Regions from separate parts of the Paenibacillus sp. FSL R7-0312 genome, predicted to be linked through region 2. Evidence: riboswitches for the same ligand, from Rfam matches in the RefSeq annotation. Region 2 holds a riboswitch; the other holds the start of a gene.
The links. Region 2 has a riboswitch for thiamine pyrophosphate ahead of MKX70_RS28750 (thiamine phosphate synthase). Riboswitches for the same ligand answer to the same signal wherever they lie in the genome.
Positions count from the first base shown of each region.

Region 1: another riboswitch for thiamine pyrophosphate. It lies ahead of MKX70_RS03625 (ABC transporter substrate-binding protein); the one in region 2 lies ahead of MKX70_RS28750 (thiamine phosphate synthase).

Region 1 covers NZ_JBBORE010000001.1:855,421-863,282, reverse strand. The annotation lists gene MKX70_RS03655 (ABC transporter permease) at 1-61, shown strand, start outside; gene MKX70_RS03650 (sensor histidine kinase) at 68-1,252, shown strand; gene MKX70_RS03645 (response regulator transcription factor) at 1,249-1,851, shown strand; gene MKX70_RS03640 (ABC transporter ATP-binding protein) at 2,183-3,028, opposite strand; gene MKX70_RS03635 (ABC transporter permease) at 3,119-3,880, opposite strand; gene MKX70_RS03630 (thiamine-binding protein) at 3,877-4,170, opposite strand; gene MKX70_RS03625 (ABC transporter substrate-binding protein) at 4,224-5,306, opposite strand; TPP riboswitch at 5,438-5,548, opposite strand; gene MKX70_RS03620 (hypothetical protein) at 5,619-7,079, opposite strand; gene MKX70_RS03615 (MFS transporter) at 7,125-7,862, opposite strand, start outside.
Region 2 covers NZ_JBBORE010000001.1:6,601,499-6,609,360, forward strand. The annotation lists gene MKX70_RS28725 (fumarate hydratase) at 1-69, opposite strand, end outside; gene yfbR (5'-deoxynucleotidase) at 174-800, shown strand; gene thiH (2-iminoacetate synthase ThiH) at 899-2,020, opposite strand; gene MKX70_RS28740 (thiazole synthase) at 2,052-2,816, opposite strand; gene thiS (sulfur carrier protein ThiS) at 2,900-3,103, opposite strand; gene MKX70_RS28750 (thiamine phosphate synthase) at 3,100-3,762, opposite strand; TPP riboswitch at 3,876-3,978, opposite strand; gene MKX70_RS28755 (SDR family oxidoreductase) at 4,174-5,046, opposite strand; gene MKX70_RS28760 (NUDIX hydrolase) at 5,255-5,683, shown strand; gene MKX70_RS28765 (amidohydrolase family protein) at 5,787-6,941, shown strand; gene MKX70_RS28770 (hypothetical protein) at 6,992-7,165, opposite strand; gene MKX70_RS28775 (hypothetical protein) at 7,342-7,767, opposite strand.

The DNA.
Region 1 (7,862 bases), 5.7 Mb from region 2:
ATACCTGGCAGTTTTTATGCTATTATCGGTCTATATCCGAAAAAAACAGGAAGCGGTGTAATGTACAATGGCTCTTAAGCAGTTCCGGTTATTTCCGCGCAGGTTTGGTTACTACCCTTTTATCTGGCTGATCTATCTGGTATTCCCGATCTTAAATCTTCAGGGCTATAGCGGATACAAATTACTGGGGGGATATGCGCTGGTGGTGATTTTCACGGTCACCTACCGTCAACTCTACTGGACAGAGGGCAAGACCTACTCGGCCTGGCTGGGACTGCAAATGCTGCTGATCGCAGTGTTATGTATAGTGTACAGCCCTTTCAATTTCTATATGGGCTTCTTCACAAGCAATTTTGTCGGCTGGTATACCGATCTGCGCAGGTTCAAACGGGCCTTTGCTGTGTTCACGATGATGGTTGTCGGTCTGGCACTGCTGTCTTTTAGCAAAATGTACGGTACAGAATGGCTATTCCTGTTTCCCTTTGTCATGATGATGCTGATTACTCCTTTTGGCATCCGCTCCATGAACCGCCGGCGGATGCTGGAGAAGGAGCTGGACCAGGCGAATGAGGTCATCAGGGAGATGGTCAAACGCGAGGAGCGGATGCGTATCGCCCGTGATCTGCACGACACGATGGGGCATACGTTGTCGCTGATTACGCTGAAAAGCCAGCTGGTCGAGAAGCTGGCCGTCAAGAATCCCGAACGGGCGCAGGCGGAAGCGCGGGAGATCCAGCGCACTTCACGTGCTGCGCTGCGGCAGGTGCGGGAGCTGGTCTCGGAGATGCGCGCAGTCTCTGTGGCCGAAGAACTGGCGGAGGCCGGGGAGATGCTGCGCAGCGCGGAGATTGGGCTTGAAGTGGACGGAGATGCAGCGCTCCCGGGCGTATCAGACCTGACGCAGAATATTCTCAGCCTCTGCATCAAGGAAGCCGTCACCAATATTGTGAAGCATAGCGGTGCAGACCTGTGCCGGATTGGCATTGAGATGACGGCTGGAGAGGTACGGATTACGGTGGAGGATAACGGAGTTGGAGTCGGGCTGCAGGACGGGCGAGCTGAGGGAGCAGCGCACCGCCGGGACGGCAACGGAATGAAAGGGATGGCCGAGCGGTTGGCCCTGATTGACGGTTCTCTGACCTTGGGCCCGGGAACGGGCAGTGGCATAGGAACAGGAACTGGGACAGGAACATTGTTAACTGTGGTGACGCCAAGAATAGTTAAGGATAGAAAGGACGGGGAAACGGCATGATCAGCATCGTAATTGCCGAGGATCAGCGGCTACTGCGCGGAGCGATGGCTTCACTGCTCGATTTGGAGGATGATATCGAGGTTGCCGGGGAAGCCGGAGACGGGGCAGAGGCACTGGCCCTGATTGAACGCCTTCAGCCGGATGTATGTCTGATGGATATTGAGATGCCGCTGATGAGCGGTCTGGAGGTTGCGGAGATCCTGAAATCGCGGGGCTGTGCCACCAAAATCATCATCCTGACGACCTTCGCCCGCCCCGGTTATTTCGAGCGGGGCGTGAAGGCCGGGATTCAGGGCTACCTGCTGAAGGATGAGCCGGTGGACAAGCTGGCGGAGGCGATCCGCCGGGTGATGGGCGGGCACCGGGAGGTGTCCCCCGAGCTGGTCTTCGGCAGCCTGCGGGAAGAGAACCCGCTGTCGGACCGGGAGCGGGAGATTCTGAAGCTGGCCGGCGCGGGCCGGAGTGCCGGGGAGATCGCCTCGGCGCTGCATCTATCCTACGGCACCGTCCGCAATTACATCTCGGAGATTCTCGGCAAGCTGGAAGTGAAGAGCCGGATTGAGGCGGTGCGGCTGGCTGAGGAGAAGGGCTGGATGTAGGGCGGGTACTTGATGAATTGAGCTTCTTAAGCTCACATGGAATAGGCATTATGTTGTACGAAGTGCAACTCTGTTCACCGTTAATAGGGTGTTTGAGAGAATTGTTGTACGGAATACAGCAATTCTCCCGCTATGCCGCTTGGAGAAGGAGAAATGCTGCCTTTTGTACAACAATCTTGAATCAGGGGCCGGGATAAGGAGGGGAATGTTGTATTTAGTGCAGGATTTCTCCGGAATTCCGGAAAATGCGCCCCCCACCGCAAACGGCAGGTTCATCGTGAAATGTGAATAGCTAGGTTCAGCATATATGGGCCGAATAGCGGCGACTCCGTCAAAGGCTCTTGGCCTGCTCCTCGCGCATCCACACCGAGAGCTGGCGCTTAAGCTGCAGGAACTCTGGTGCATCGGTGATTTCATCGCGGCGCGGACGCGGGAACGGTACATCGACGGTGTGCAGGACGGAGCCGGGACGTCCGGAGAAGACATAGATGCGGCTGGAGAGCAGCAGCGCTTCTTCGATGTTGTGGGTGATGAACAGCACGGAGCGGCGGTTCTCTTCCCACAGCTCCAGCAGCCAGCGCTGCATCTGCTCGCGCGTCAGCGCATCGAGTGCGCTGAACGGCTCGTCCAGCAGCATCAGCTCCTGCGGAGCGAGCATGGCCCGCAGGAAGGCGGCCCGCTGCTGCATGCCGCCGGACAGCATATGCGGATAAGCGCGCTCGAATCCGCCCAGGCCGACCTTGGCCAGCCAGTGGCGCGCGGCTTCGCGGGCCTGCGGCTGAGGCGCGCCCTGCAGCTCGGCGCCGAGCAGGACGTTGTCCTCTATGCTCCGCCACGGGAACAGCGCGGGCTGCTGCGGCATATAGCTGATCTTGCCGCGCTGCCCGGTAACCGGGACGCCGTCCATGCTGACGGTTCCGGCATCCGGCAGCGTCAGGCCGCCGATAATATGGAACAGGGTGCTTTTGCCGCAGCCGGAAGGGCCGACAATGGAGACGAATTCCTGCGGCGCTACCGTCAGCGACACCTGATCCAGCACATGCGTCTCCCGGCGGCGGTGCGTGAACGACTTGGAGACGCTGCTGACTTCAAGCGCAGGCGGTGCGCTTTTGGCCTCGTCAAGGCTGCTGCCGGGGACGTCCTTCTTGAGCTGTACGGTATTCGTGAGTGGAGACACTTCGGTCAGCTCCTTCTGTATAGAAATCTTTGTACTTAAGCTTTATCTCTAACGTTCTCAGTATAGCGGTGTGTTGTTACCCTATGCGCGTTAAGCTTCCTTGCGCGGCTTCCAGCGCACGAGCCACCGCTCCAGCAGGGCAATCAGCGCGAACAGCACCAGACTCAGCAGCACAATAATGACAATGGCCACGAACATCCGGTCCGTGCGGTAAGAGGCCTTTTGCAGCAGCATATAATAGCCGATCCCTTTGTCCGCGCCGATCCACTCGGCAACCACTGCGCCCATGACGGCATAGGTCGCGGAGATTTTGAGCCCTGAGAACAGGGAGGGCAGGGAGCCGGGAAGCTCCAGCTTGGTGAAGATCTGCCAGTTGCTTGCGCCGGCCATTTTCATATAGTTCAACATTACCCGGTCGCTTTGCGCCAGCCCGCCCATGGCCGCTACAGCAACTGGGAAGAAGCAGACGAGGGTGATCAGGACGATTTTGGGCAGCAGGCCGAAGCCGAACCAGATAATCAGCAGCGGTCCAAGGGCAATGGAGGGCACATTCTGGCTGAGGATCAGCAGCGGATAGAGTGCTCTTTTGAGCCAGGGCAGCAGATGGAGCAGCAGGGCGACAATGAGGCCGATGCCGGTGCCGACCGGGAAGCCGATCAGGGTCAGGCGCAGCGTTGCGGCCGTATGCGCCCAGATCCCGGAGGCGTTGCCGCGTGATTCACGCGCGATATCGGACGGGCTCGGCAGCTGCCAGGCCGGGATATGGAACACCGATACCGCAATTTGCCATGCGCCCAGAAAAAAGATGACCGCCACAAGGGGCGGCCAGATTTGTCTCCAGGTGCTTCTCACGGCCGGTATTTCTCCGTCAGCTTGTCCATGCTAATACCGCTGGGATTATGGGCGATCTTGATCTGGGAGATCACGCTCGGGCTGCCGGAGGCAATCAGTGCCTCATGCATCTGACGTACAACTTCCAGCAGCTCCGTGAGCTCGCCTTCCATGGTAGTATCAAGCGGATTCACCTGGTGCTTGACCCCCGACTTCTGAATTACCTCAATCGCAGTGTCCACGTAAGGGATCGAATCCTCATTGTTTGGAGTCTTGGGAATTACCTGAATGCTAAGCAGTGTATTAGCCATTTATTATTCATTCCTCTCATGTAAGTTAGGGTCAGTATTATTCCACCCGGTGTTTACTGGCCTTCCGGCAAAAATTCATTCGTAAATGTACTTGCGGCATCCAGCGGTTTGTCCAGCAGCTTCAGGCCGTACATCCACTCTGCGTAATTCTGCCAGATTTCAAGCTTCTGCTCCCCCCAGCGGGCGGCATCGTCCTTGTATTTCGGGCTGAGCCATTTCTGGCTGGCCAGCACCAGCTCGGGATCAAGATCAGGCACTGCATCGGACAGGACTGTGGCCGCCTCTTCCGGATGATCGATCGCGTATTGATATCCTTTCGACGTAGCTTTGAGGAAAGCCTTCACCACTTCCGGATGCTCGGCAATTTCCTTCTCACTGGTGGTCAGCACCGGTGTGTAGTAATCCAGCTGCGGCGCATAATCCTTCAGGTACAGCATATCCAGCGGCTCGCCGCGCAGTTCGGCTTCGATCCCGGTCCAGGCGTAGAAGATCCAGGCAAAGTCGATATCGCGTTTCACCGCAGTGAAGAAGTCGGCTTCACCAATGTTTACCAGCTTCACTTTTTTGACATCTCCGCCTTCCGGATCCATGATCGCTTTCATGGCCGCTTCTTCCGCAGGAGAGCCCCAGCCTCCGTAGGTTTTGCCTTCGAAGTCTTTCGGCGTCTTAATATTGCGGTCCTTCGGAGCGGCAAAGCCGGAGGTATTATGCTGAATGATAGCGGCGATAGATACGAGCGGCACATCCTGCAGGCGGGCCAGGGTGAGCGCCTCCTGTGCACTGATGCCAAACTGGGCTTCACCGGAAGTAACCATCGTGTCAGACCCGGCAGCGCCAGGCTGCACAATCTCTACATCCAGACCTTCCTCAGCGTAATACCCCAGCTCCTTGGCGGCATACAGGCCGGTGTGATTCGTGTTCGGCGTCCAGTCCAGCGCAATCTTAACCGGGGTAAGCTCTATAGGCGCGTCGGTGGTACTGGCGGCTGCGGTTGCTTCAGGTGTAGCGGTGCTGCTCCCGGCGGCAGGTGTGCTGCCTCCGGCATTTCCTGCGTTACTGTTTCCGCCCCCGCATCCGGCTATCGCAATAACCAGCATAGAGCTGAGCAGCAGCGGTAATACTTTTTTGACTCCCATTTCTCTTCTCTCTCCTTCCAGCAATCCCTAGTCTTCCAAAATTCAGAGTAACCCATACCAAAAAGCGCCCCGGAGACCGGGACGCCAGTTACTTGCGCAAGGTGAGCTCAACTTCAGGCCTATGAAGGGGCTCGGGGTTGAATGAAGATTCCTACGCTGGCATTATCCAGATCAGGTATAAGGGTCAGTATCTTGTGGGATACAATCTCAGCCGGCCAATTCCAGCACCCCTGGTTCTATGAAGTTCACGGGTATTGCTATGTTCTTACGGTGTATTATAGACGCCAGCTTCCTGGTTGTCCAGCCTCCCCCTCAATCCCTATCATAGAACCGCTTCTTACGGCGGCTGCGTATTCCGTTCCACACCTCTCTCAGCGTCAGGCCCAGACTGACTGCGATCCCGGAGAAGGTGAGGAACAGCGCCAGGTACTCAAACGCAGAGTACTCCAGCATTTTGCTCCAATCGATCGGTGCCTTCAAGTCCTCAATGACCTGATTCATCCCGTAAATCCCGCTTATTACCGTAAATACAGTCAGGACCATCAGCAGCGTATCCCGGCGTTTGGCCTGGAATTTATCCTGATACTGGAACAGGTCATTCAAGGTCATCTTCACTTCATCGAACAGGGCGTCGTTGCCGTAAACCTTGCGCAGCTGGAAGAAGATCTCCCGTCCCTGCGACTGCGAAATCAGCTCCAAAAAGTAGAATTTGGCCGAGAACTTATTAATCAGGAAGATCAGATTCTCGATCTCGTCATAATCGTGGTTGATGCGCAGCCGGGAATGCAGATTGGCCAGCTTCAGCAGCACGATTTTATGAAAAACACTCAGCAGAAGCCCATAATAATACTCCCCGTACATCTGGTTAATCAACGGGGTGGCGATGTCAGATTCGGCCCGGCTCAGGCAGCAGAAGGTCTGCTCATTGGTCATATAATAGGTGTCCGGCCCCCAGCGGCTGTAGCAATGTTCAGAGGTGTACTGCTCGATATATTCGGGATCGCTGGCACTGGTATAAGGCTTGCCCTCCATACTCAGCCCATCCAGCTGGGAGGCACGGTAGCGCAGCAGGGTACTGATCTCCTCCGATTCTTCTTCGCGGTTGAAGCCGTAGAAAGCCTGCACCAGCATCCGTTCGTCCACGAAAAAAGGCAAGGTCTCGAAATACGCGCCATCGATCTCCGCAGGGTCGAGAAACGGCTCCAGCCCGGCAATCAGATTCTTGAATACGAAATCCTCCACCTGGCCGAAAGACTTCTTATGACAATGGATAAAGGACTGCTTATCCTGGTAGGATACGTCCTCCAGTGTACGGAAGCGGTCGGCGAATTCCAGCGCAGTGCTGAAGGAGAGATGCTCTTCTTCAATAGCCGTTCTTATGGTCAGGAAGCCCAAATCAAACGGACAGAGGAACACATCCGTGGACAGCACGCGGAAATTTACGGATTGAAACGGCATTTCAAGCTGGCACTGCAGATTGTTCACCCGGGAAAAGCGGCGGAAGGAATCAGCATCCTTCTCACGCGGAAAGAGGACATGAGCGGCGAACGGCAGGTAGCTGCGCTCCATTCTCTCATGGGAGACGCAGTAGCCCTCCCCGTAATAGGCATGCTCAAGATCCTTGTTATCGAGAAAAAAACGCGTAAACCCGTCCTGCTGCAGACGCTGGGCCAGTTCTTGGTCCTGTCCGGCCTTGAGGGAGAAGGGGAAAATGAATTGCAGCAATGCAGTATGCAGCAGCGGTTCGGGTCTGTCGGAGTGCAGCTCAGCCATATACGGATTCCGTCCTTATTCACAGGATATTGATCTCTTGCTATATTACCCGATTTTCCAGGCAGCCACGCTAAGCAGGAATAATACGGCGGCAAAAGCGGCCAGAAGCCCTGAGGTCTGGGCCACCTGCATATGGTCCATGGACCAGCCGGTCAGCAGCGGCAGCACCGCGCCGCCGATTCCGCCCGAGGCGATCATGATGCTTGGCGTGGATTCCTCCGCACCGGGCAGCAGCTTGCTTGCGAAGACTAGGGCGATGGAGAAGATGCCGGACATGAACAGCCCGAGCAGCAGAATGACGGCGAATGCGGCAATCCGGTGCTCGGCGAACGGGAAAATAACCAGCAGCAGCAAAGCGGCGAAGCAGCTGAGGAGCACGTAGATGCGGTAGGAAATCCGCTCGGCAACCACACCGGCGAACAGTCTGCCCGCCGACATAGCCAGCCAGAAGAAGGTAACCGTCAGCGCTGCCGCAGCTTCGCTCATGCCCAGCTTGGCGATGAAGATCGCCGGCATGAAATTGACCAGACTCATCTCGGTACCTACATAGAGAAAGAAGAAGACGATGAACAGTCCAAGGAGTACCCACTGTTTGCCCTTGTACGGCAGGCGTCCGGATTTACCGGCAACGGATACTGTTCCGGGTGCTGTTGCGTCTGCGAAGGCAGCGGCAGCGGCAGTGCGTAAAGGCCGCTCATCCAGCACACCCTGGAGCGGACCGAAGCTGCTCTTCGCCCAGAAGAGCAGTGAAACCAGAGAAAAGGCGGCAACGATCAGGAAAGC
Region 2 (7,862 bases):
TACATCACCCGGCAAATTCGTGGAGGTCTCTACGATCAGATTATAAATGCTGTCTTCAAAATGCTGCATCTTCATTCAGTCTCCTCTCCATCTGTTTCAAGCTGCCCTAACTCTGTTACAATTAGTTATTATCATATCATATTAAGCCGCTCATGAAAGGGGTTACTTAAAAATTGAACTACCATTTCTCTGCCTATCTCTACCGGCTGCAATATATCCAGCGCTGGAGCCTCATGCGCAGCACCGCCCCGGAGAACGTGGCGCAGCATTCGTTCCAGGTGGCCCTGCTGGCGCACATGCTGTGCACCATCGGCAATGTCCACTTCGGCCGGTCGCTGAACGCCGACCGCGCATCCACAATGGCGTTGTTCCACGACGCCACCGAGGTATTCACCGGCGACATCGCCACGCCGGTGAAGCATAACAACCCGCGGCTGCTGTCCAGCTTCCGCGAGATGGAGCGGGTCGCCGCTGAACGCCTCGCGGCGATGATCCCGCCGGAGCTGAGCGCAGTCTATGCGCCGCTCCTGCAGCCGCAGGACAGCCCGCCCGGCTCTGAGGATGCCGGACTGCTGCGCTACGTCAAGGCGGCGGATGTGCTCGACGCATATCTGAAATGCGTCTGGGAAACCGCCGCAGGCAACCGCGAATTCGCGGCCGCCCGGGAGCAGACAGGCGCGAAGCTGCACGGGCTTGCCCTGCCGGAGTTGGAGTATTTCCTAACTCATATGGCTCCGGGGTTTGAGCTGTCGCTGGACGAGCTGTCTTCAAGAATGCGCCCGGAGAAGCCAGCCGACTAGCCGGAGACCGTGCGGCCGCTTGAAGAATGCAGCATCGTACGGACCGCTTCGCCCAACAATGCAAATAACCCGCCGTGAGGCGGGTTATTTGCATCCAGTTAAGGCATGGCTAAAGGCTCATCCAGGATGTCCCAGTCCTTGAACACCGGCTGCAGCCCTTTTGTCTCTAGCATCTCCTTAATCTCATGCACGCTGCGGTTGTCCGAGATTTCAAACTGCGGAGTCCCGCCTTCCAGGGAATGTCCGCCTACTTCGGTGGATACCCCTGCAGACATCTTGGTGATGCCGAGATGGACCAGATGATCGCGCAGGGCTGCCGGCTCCCGCGTGGACAGTGAAATACCGGAACGCGGCAGAAACAGGCGGTAGGCCAGTATAATCTGCACCAGTGCACGGTCGGTTACATCACTCTCTGGATTAAATTCCCCCAGGTACGGCCGAAAACGGGGAATGGACAAACCGATTTCGCACTCCGGATACTTGTCCTGCAAATACCTGGCGTGCAGTGCAGTCGCGAGAGCCTCCTGACGCCATTCGTACATTCCCAGCAGGGCTCCGATATTTACCGAGCGGAATCCGGCCAGGCAGCCGCGCTCGGGCGCATCCAGACGGTTGCGGTACACCCGCTTGGGGCCCTTCACATGCAGCTTGCGGTAGGTTTCCTGATGATAGACCTCCTGATACAGCGTCAGACCGTCTACTCCTGCCTGTCTGAGGTCAGCGTATTCTTTGGTAGTGAGCGGATTCACTTCAATGCTGACTGAAGAGAAATAGCCGCGGAGCACCTCCACGCAGTCTTTCACGTAATTGGCCGGACTTTGATTCCGGGATTCTCCGGTCAGAATCAGAATGTGGCGCAGCCCTGTGGCTGCGATCGTTTCCGCTTCCCGCCGGACCTCCTCCAGTGTCAGTTTTTTGCGCGGAAAATCATAGATAGAGCTAAAGCTGCAGTAGGTACAATGGTTGACGCAGAAATCAGCCACATACATCGGTGTAAACAGCTGCATCACATGACCGAATTGAGCACGTGTCAGTCTATGCGCCTTCTGCGCCATCTCTTCCAGGTAAGGCTCTGCTGCCGGTGACAGCAATGCCATCAGCCCGTCCTCGTCCAACTGCTCCAGACGAAGTGCCCGCTTCACATCGAGCGCAGTATACTGCTTCCATACCCCCTCATAGGAATGCTTGTCCATCCGGTTCAGCCTATCATAAAAGCTCATGTCCTTCCTCCCTCTTCTTAAACAGCATCAGTCAGGCCAGAAATCCGGTCAGCGGCGAAGAAGCTGCGGCTGTCTCTTCCACCGGACCCAGCCCGGCCAGATAGGCCTTCCGCCCCGCCGACACCGCTTCGCGGAATGCCTCCGCCATCAGCTGCGGGTCCCGGGCGGTGGCAATTGCCGTGTTCAGCAGCACAGCGGCTGCGCCCATTTCCATCGCCTCAGCAGCTTCGGAGGGTCTGCCAATACCAGCATCCACGATGATGGGCAGACCCGTTTCTGATATCAGAATCCGGATCAGCTCCTTGGTCTGCAGCCCGCGGTTAGAGCCGATTGGCGCTCCCAGCGGCATGACGGCTGCAGCTCCGGCCGCCTTCAGCCGGAGTGCGGCTGACAGATCAGGACTCATGTAGGGCAGAACAACGAAACCCTCAGCAGCTAAGATTTCCGTGGCTCTGATCGTCTCGGTATTATCAGGCAGCAGATATTTCTGATCATTGATAACCTCAATCTTCACCCAGTCTCCCAGCCCCGCTGACCTTGCCAGCCTGGCAATGCGTACCGCTTCCTCTGCGGTGCGTGCACCAGAGGTATTGGGCAGCAGGGTCATGTGGGAAGGAATATGGCTGATGATATTCTCCTTGCTCTCCGGATCTACCCGGCGCAGGGCAACCGTAATAACCTGTGATCCCGAGCGGGCAATCACTTCGGGAATAAGGGTGTTGCGGCTGTATTTTCCGGTCCCGATGAACAGTCTGCTCGTTATAGTAACTCCTCCAATTACCAATGGATCTTGCATCATATCGCCTCCTGTGATAAGTCACTGCCTTAAGCTAAATTACGTATCTGCATTGTTCCGTCTGCTGCGCGTGCAAGGCCCGCCTAGCCTCCGCCGACAAAATGAACCAGTTCAACATGGTCCCCCTCATCCAGAAAGGTATCTCCATAAGCATCCCTGCCGACAATCTCACCATTCAGCTCCACAATAACCAGCTTCCCGGTCCACTCCGGGCGGGCCAGAAGATCAGCCAGAGTCCGGCAGCTCTCTTCATACCTTCCGCTGCGTCCGTTAACAGTCAAATTCATTCCTGTTCACCTCCTTTGCCCGGTGCGGGGGCTTCATTCAGGACTTCAGCACACGCTGCGGCCTGAACGGATGATCTGTAGGCCTCAGCGGCGCCAGCAGGGTCCGTCGCTCCGCATATCCCGGACATTACGGCTATTCCGGCAGCACCCTTTGACAGAACTGACCTGGTATTGCCCGGTGTGATGCCTCCGATGGCAATCAACGGTATACTGCTGCAGCGGACGGCCACTTCCAACTGCGCCAGGCCCCGTTCCCGCTGTCCGGGCTTGCAGGCCGTGGGGAATACATGTCCATACAGACAGAAGTCCGCTCCCTGCCGTCCAGCGCGTGCCGCTTCCTCCTGGGAATGCACCGACCTGCCCAGCCGCAGGCCCGGGGCAATGCCGCGCGCCCCGGCAGGCGGCAGACTGTGCCAGGCCAATTGGACGCCGGCTGCCCCTGCTGCCAAAGCCACATCTATCCGGTCATTAATGACCAGCTTAGAGGGCGGAACCCCCGCTTGCAGCAACCGCTCTGCGGCAGCCAGAAGCTCCTGTGCGGACAGAGCTTTTTCCCGGAGATGGATATAATCCACCATGGGATGTACAGCAGCAGCCAGTTTGGCATACTGCTCCGGATTCAGCCTCCCGTCCGAGATCAAATGGATTTCTTTCAACACCTTCACCTCCCCCTCTATACGGCATTCCGGAAAATACAAAAAGACCGCCCCCTGTATCAGGAAGCAGTCCGGAATATAAGCAGGAATACCGGGTAAGCCGTTACCCCCGCTGCATTATTCATTCTCCACTTCCCTACGCTGGTATAAACCAGATCAGGTTCAAAGGGTCCGAACAGATATGTTCGTCTCAGCCTTGCGGCACCCCTAGTGATCGTTCATATTCTATTGTTCTTGCAGTTTGTATATTAGCATATTATTCCTGTAAGAGCTATTCTTTAATAGATTCAGTTATTAAATCCAGCAGGTTTAAGCGGCAAAAAAGCCAGCCTTCCGGCTGACTTTTCATCTGTTTGAACCTTTGATGCCTTAAACCTGTATAAACTTATCCGGCTTACAAAGCAGTGCCCATGGTCAGCCGTTAACGATCTCGCCACCGTTCACATGCATGACCTGACCGCTCACATAAGAGGAATCGTCAGAAGCCAGATATACATAGGCCGGCGCCAGCTCTTCCGGCTGTCCCGGACGCTTCATCGGCTGGGTGCCGCCGAATTCACTAACCTTCTTCGCGTCAAACGTAGACGGAATCAGCGGCGTCCAGATCGGTCCCGGTGCTACCGCGTTCACGCGGATACCTTTGTCCGCCAGATTCATCGACAGGGAGCGGGTGAAGCTGAGAATCGCTCCTTTGGTGGACGAATAGTCCAGCAGCTGCGGGCTGCCACGGTACGCCGTAATCGATGTGGTGTTGATGATCGTGGAGCCTTTTTTCAGATGGGGCATCGCTGCCTTGGTCAGATAGAACATGGAGAATATATTCGTCCGGAACGTCCGCTCCAGCTGCTCGGCGGTAATGTCCTCAATCTTATCCTGCGGATGCTGCTCTGCCGCATTGTTAATCAGGATGTCCAGCTTGCCGAGTCCCTCAATGGTTTTATTAATCAGATCCTGACAGAAGGCCTCAACTCCGATATCACCGGAGATCAGAATACACTTCCGCCCCTCCTGCTCCACCTGGCGTTTGGTTTCTTCCGCATCTTCATGCTCATTCAGATAGGATATCACTACATCCGCCCCTTCTTTGGCAAAATGAACGGCGACGGCACGACCGATTCCGCTGTCCCCTCCGGTAATGAGCGCGGCCTTGCCCAGCAGCTTGCCTGCTGCCTTGTAAGCCGAGGTTTCAAACTCCGGAAGCGGGTTCATCTCGCTTTCAATTCCGGGCTGCTGGTCCTGTACCTGTGGAGGCAGGGTTTTGACGGGTTGTTTGCTGGTGTCTGGCATAATCCATTCTCCTTTCGCTGTACCGTTATACTGTTTTACTAATCATGTTAGGATGGCTAAAAGTCTGGTGTTTATGCATCATACTTACCTAGCAAAAAACGCTTTACGTTATTTTACTTACCACATAGGGCAGCCGGCCAAACAGAAAATCTTCAGTCCAACGCGTTCCCCGGTGCATTATAGAGCCTGCAGAAGGAGAGTTATCCTCATGTCCAAAAAATCAAAAACCATCATCGTTGCCGACAAAGGTGTCATCCTGTACCAGGGCAGAATCCTCCTCGTCAAGCGGGCTGCCGCCGATTCTGCAGGTGCCGGAAGCTGGGAATGTGCCGGAGGCAAAATCGAATTCGGTGAAAGCCTGGAGGCTGCACTGGAAAGAGAAATTCTTGAGGAAACCGGACTTTCGTTTACGACAGAACGTATCCTTTACGCGGTAACCCTGCTCACGGACCCTGCAAGACAGGTAGTGATTATCACCTATTTATGCCGTGCAGCCCGTGACGAAATCCAGCTCTCGGAAGAGCATACCGATTACCGCTGGTGCACTTTAAGTGAATTACTCACCCTGCTGACGCCCCAGATTATCACTGACTTTCAGGAACACGGCATTTTTGAGCTGGAAGGGTTGATACGGTAAGTAATGAACGGTTTCTATGAGAATATTATATATATCCGGACATTCTTATATCCTATACTTTCTCTTGGAAGTCTTCAGTCTTCACGGGAGGGTCAGTTCTGCCATGGGAAATGAAAATGAAATTATACGATTGACTAACGCGACGTTAATCGACGGAACCGGGCGTCCGCCGCTGTACAACGCGAGCATTGAAATTGTTAATGGCCGGTTCGGTACGGTTGCCGGGCAAGGGAGCAGCAGGCTGGAGCATAACCCAGTCACGGTGATAGATCTTGAGGGGCTTGTCGTCCTGCCGGGATTTATTCATACCCATGCACACACCGGCTTCAAATTCATTAATAACGAGCCGCTTCACGGGTACCACAAGGAATATTTAGCTGCCTGCCTCTCAGAAGGAATAACCACGATCCGTGACGAGGGGATGACAACTGCAGCAACGCTTGATGACGTGATGGTACATACAAAAGCGCTGGACCGCAGATCTTTTCCCCGAATAATCACAACCGGCAAAGTCTTCACGGCTCCCGGCGGGTATGGCGGGCAGGCCCCTATCGGAGTTGGAAGTGCGGATGAAGCCAGATTGAAGGTCCGCGAGGTATTAGAACAAGGGATACATTGTATCAAAACAGCGCTGGAAGACGGTTATGATCCCGGGACAATCGGACTGCCGCAGCTGAATCAGGAGCTTCTGGAGAGTATCTGCAGGGAAGCCCGGAGCATGGGTGCTTATGTGTCTGCTCATGTAACCAGCTCGCATAACCTTCAGATACTGGTAAATGCGGGAATTAACGATGCTGCGCATATGATTTACGACCGGCTGGACGATGACCTGATCCGGCAAATGGTAGCCTCCAATATCCGGATCGTTCCCACGCTCACTGTAGCGAAGATGTTTCAGGACAAATTCGGCGCTCCGCTGTTAGAACAAGGACAAGATAATGTCCGTAGATTCATCCAGGCTGGCGGAGAGATTGGCCTCGGGGATGATTTTATTGAAGAAATAAGCCCGTGGTACAGGCTTGGAATGCCCTGGGAGGAAATCCGTTTGTTAGGCGAAGCCGGTCTCACCCCGATGCAGATTATCACAGCCGCCACTTCAACCGGTGCGAAGATCTGCAATCTGGCACATGAGATTGGAACAATTGAACCTGGCAAGAAGGCGGATCTGTTTGTGATTGAGGGCGACCCGCTTAAGGATATAGCCAGTCTCCGGAAAGTCAGATTTGTGATGATGGACGGCAGGATCGTATCGAAATAGAGGTATCTCGTTTGATTACAGGCCGCTTTCCACGAGGAAAATGGCCTTTTTTATTTTATATGCCCAGTATGGTTCTCTGCAGTCCTGTCTATAGCTGATCCGCCGCTGCCTTCAATGCAATAATCTTGTTCGCCGCCGTTACCTCCAGCAGGGCCTTCTACGCATCCGTCAGCTACACTTGGCCCGGTTACCTCCACGGAGGCACCTTGTGTTCGATTTTTCACATACATTGTCCCTCCTTTGGCCCATCTTCCGGGGAATTCAGCGGGGGTCCTGAGACAAGAACATATCGTCCTTCAGACGGATCTGATTCAGTGTCATACACAACAAAAAGCCCTGACAGCCTAAGCTGCCAGAGCCTCTGATACTCCCGGTCCTTCCTAATAAATCAGAGCCAGGTTTAAATAAGGCGCCGGTACACCATGAAAAAGATCATGATAACCAGAACGACCATCAGCAGCAGGCTCATGGTCCGGATCTTGGCGGTTTCGGCAGAGACATCACGGTTCTCCCGCATTCCGGCCGCAGCCAGGCGCAGAGGTCTACTCATGATGCCGCCAAGCGCAAACATCGCTAGGAGCAGCACAACTACAACGATCATCCAGGCGACAGAATAGTCACCCTTGGACATCATATAGCCTCCGGTCAACAGCTGGATAACTAGTCCATACTGGGCAAAGCGGTTGAATCCGCCGATGGCACTCAAGGTGCCTTCCTTTGCAGGGGAAGACAGCTTCGCCGTCCCGCTCAGAATAAACGGCAATACCAGATAGAAGCCAAGCGCCAGTGTGCCGATCATATGCAGGAAATAGAAAATACGGTCCATACCAATCTCCTCCGTTTACATTATAGGATTAAGCAGAAGCAAAGTCCCGATTCAGCTTGCAAAAGGGGGCTTCAGCAGCTGCCGGCTAACGTTAG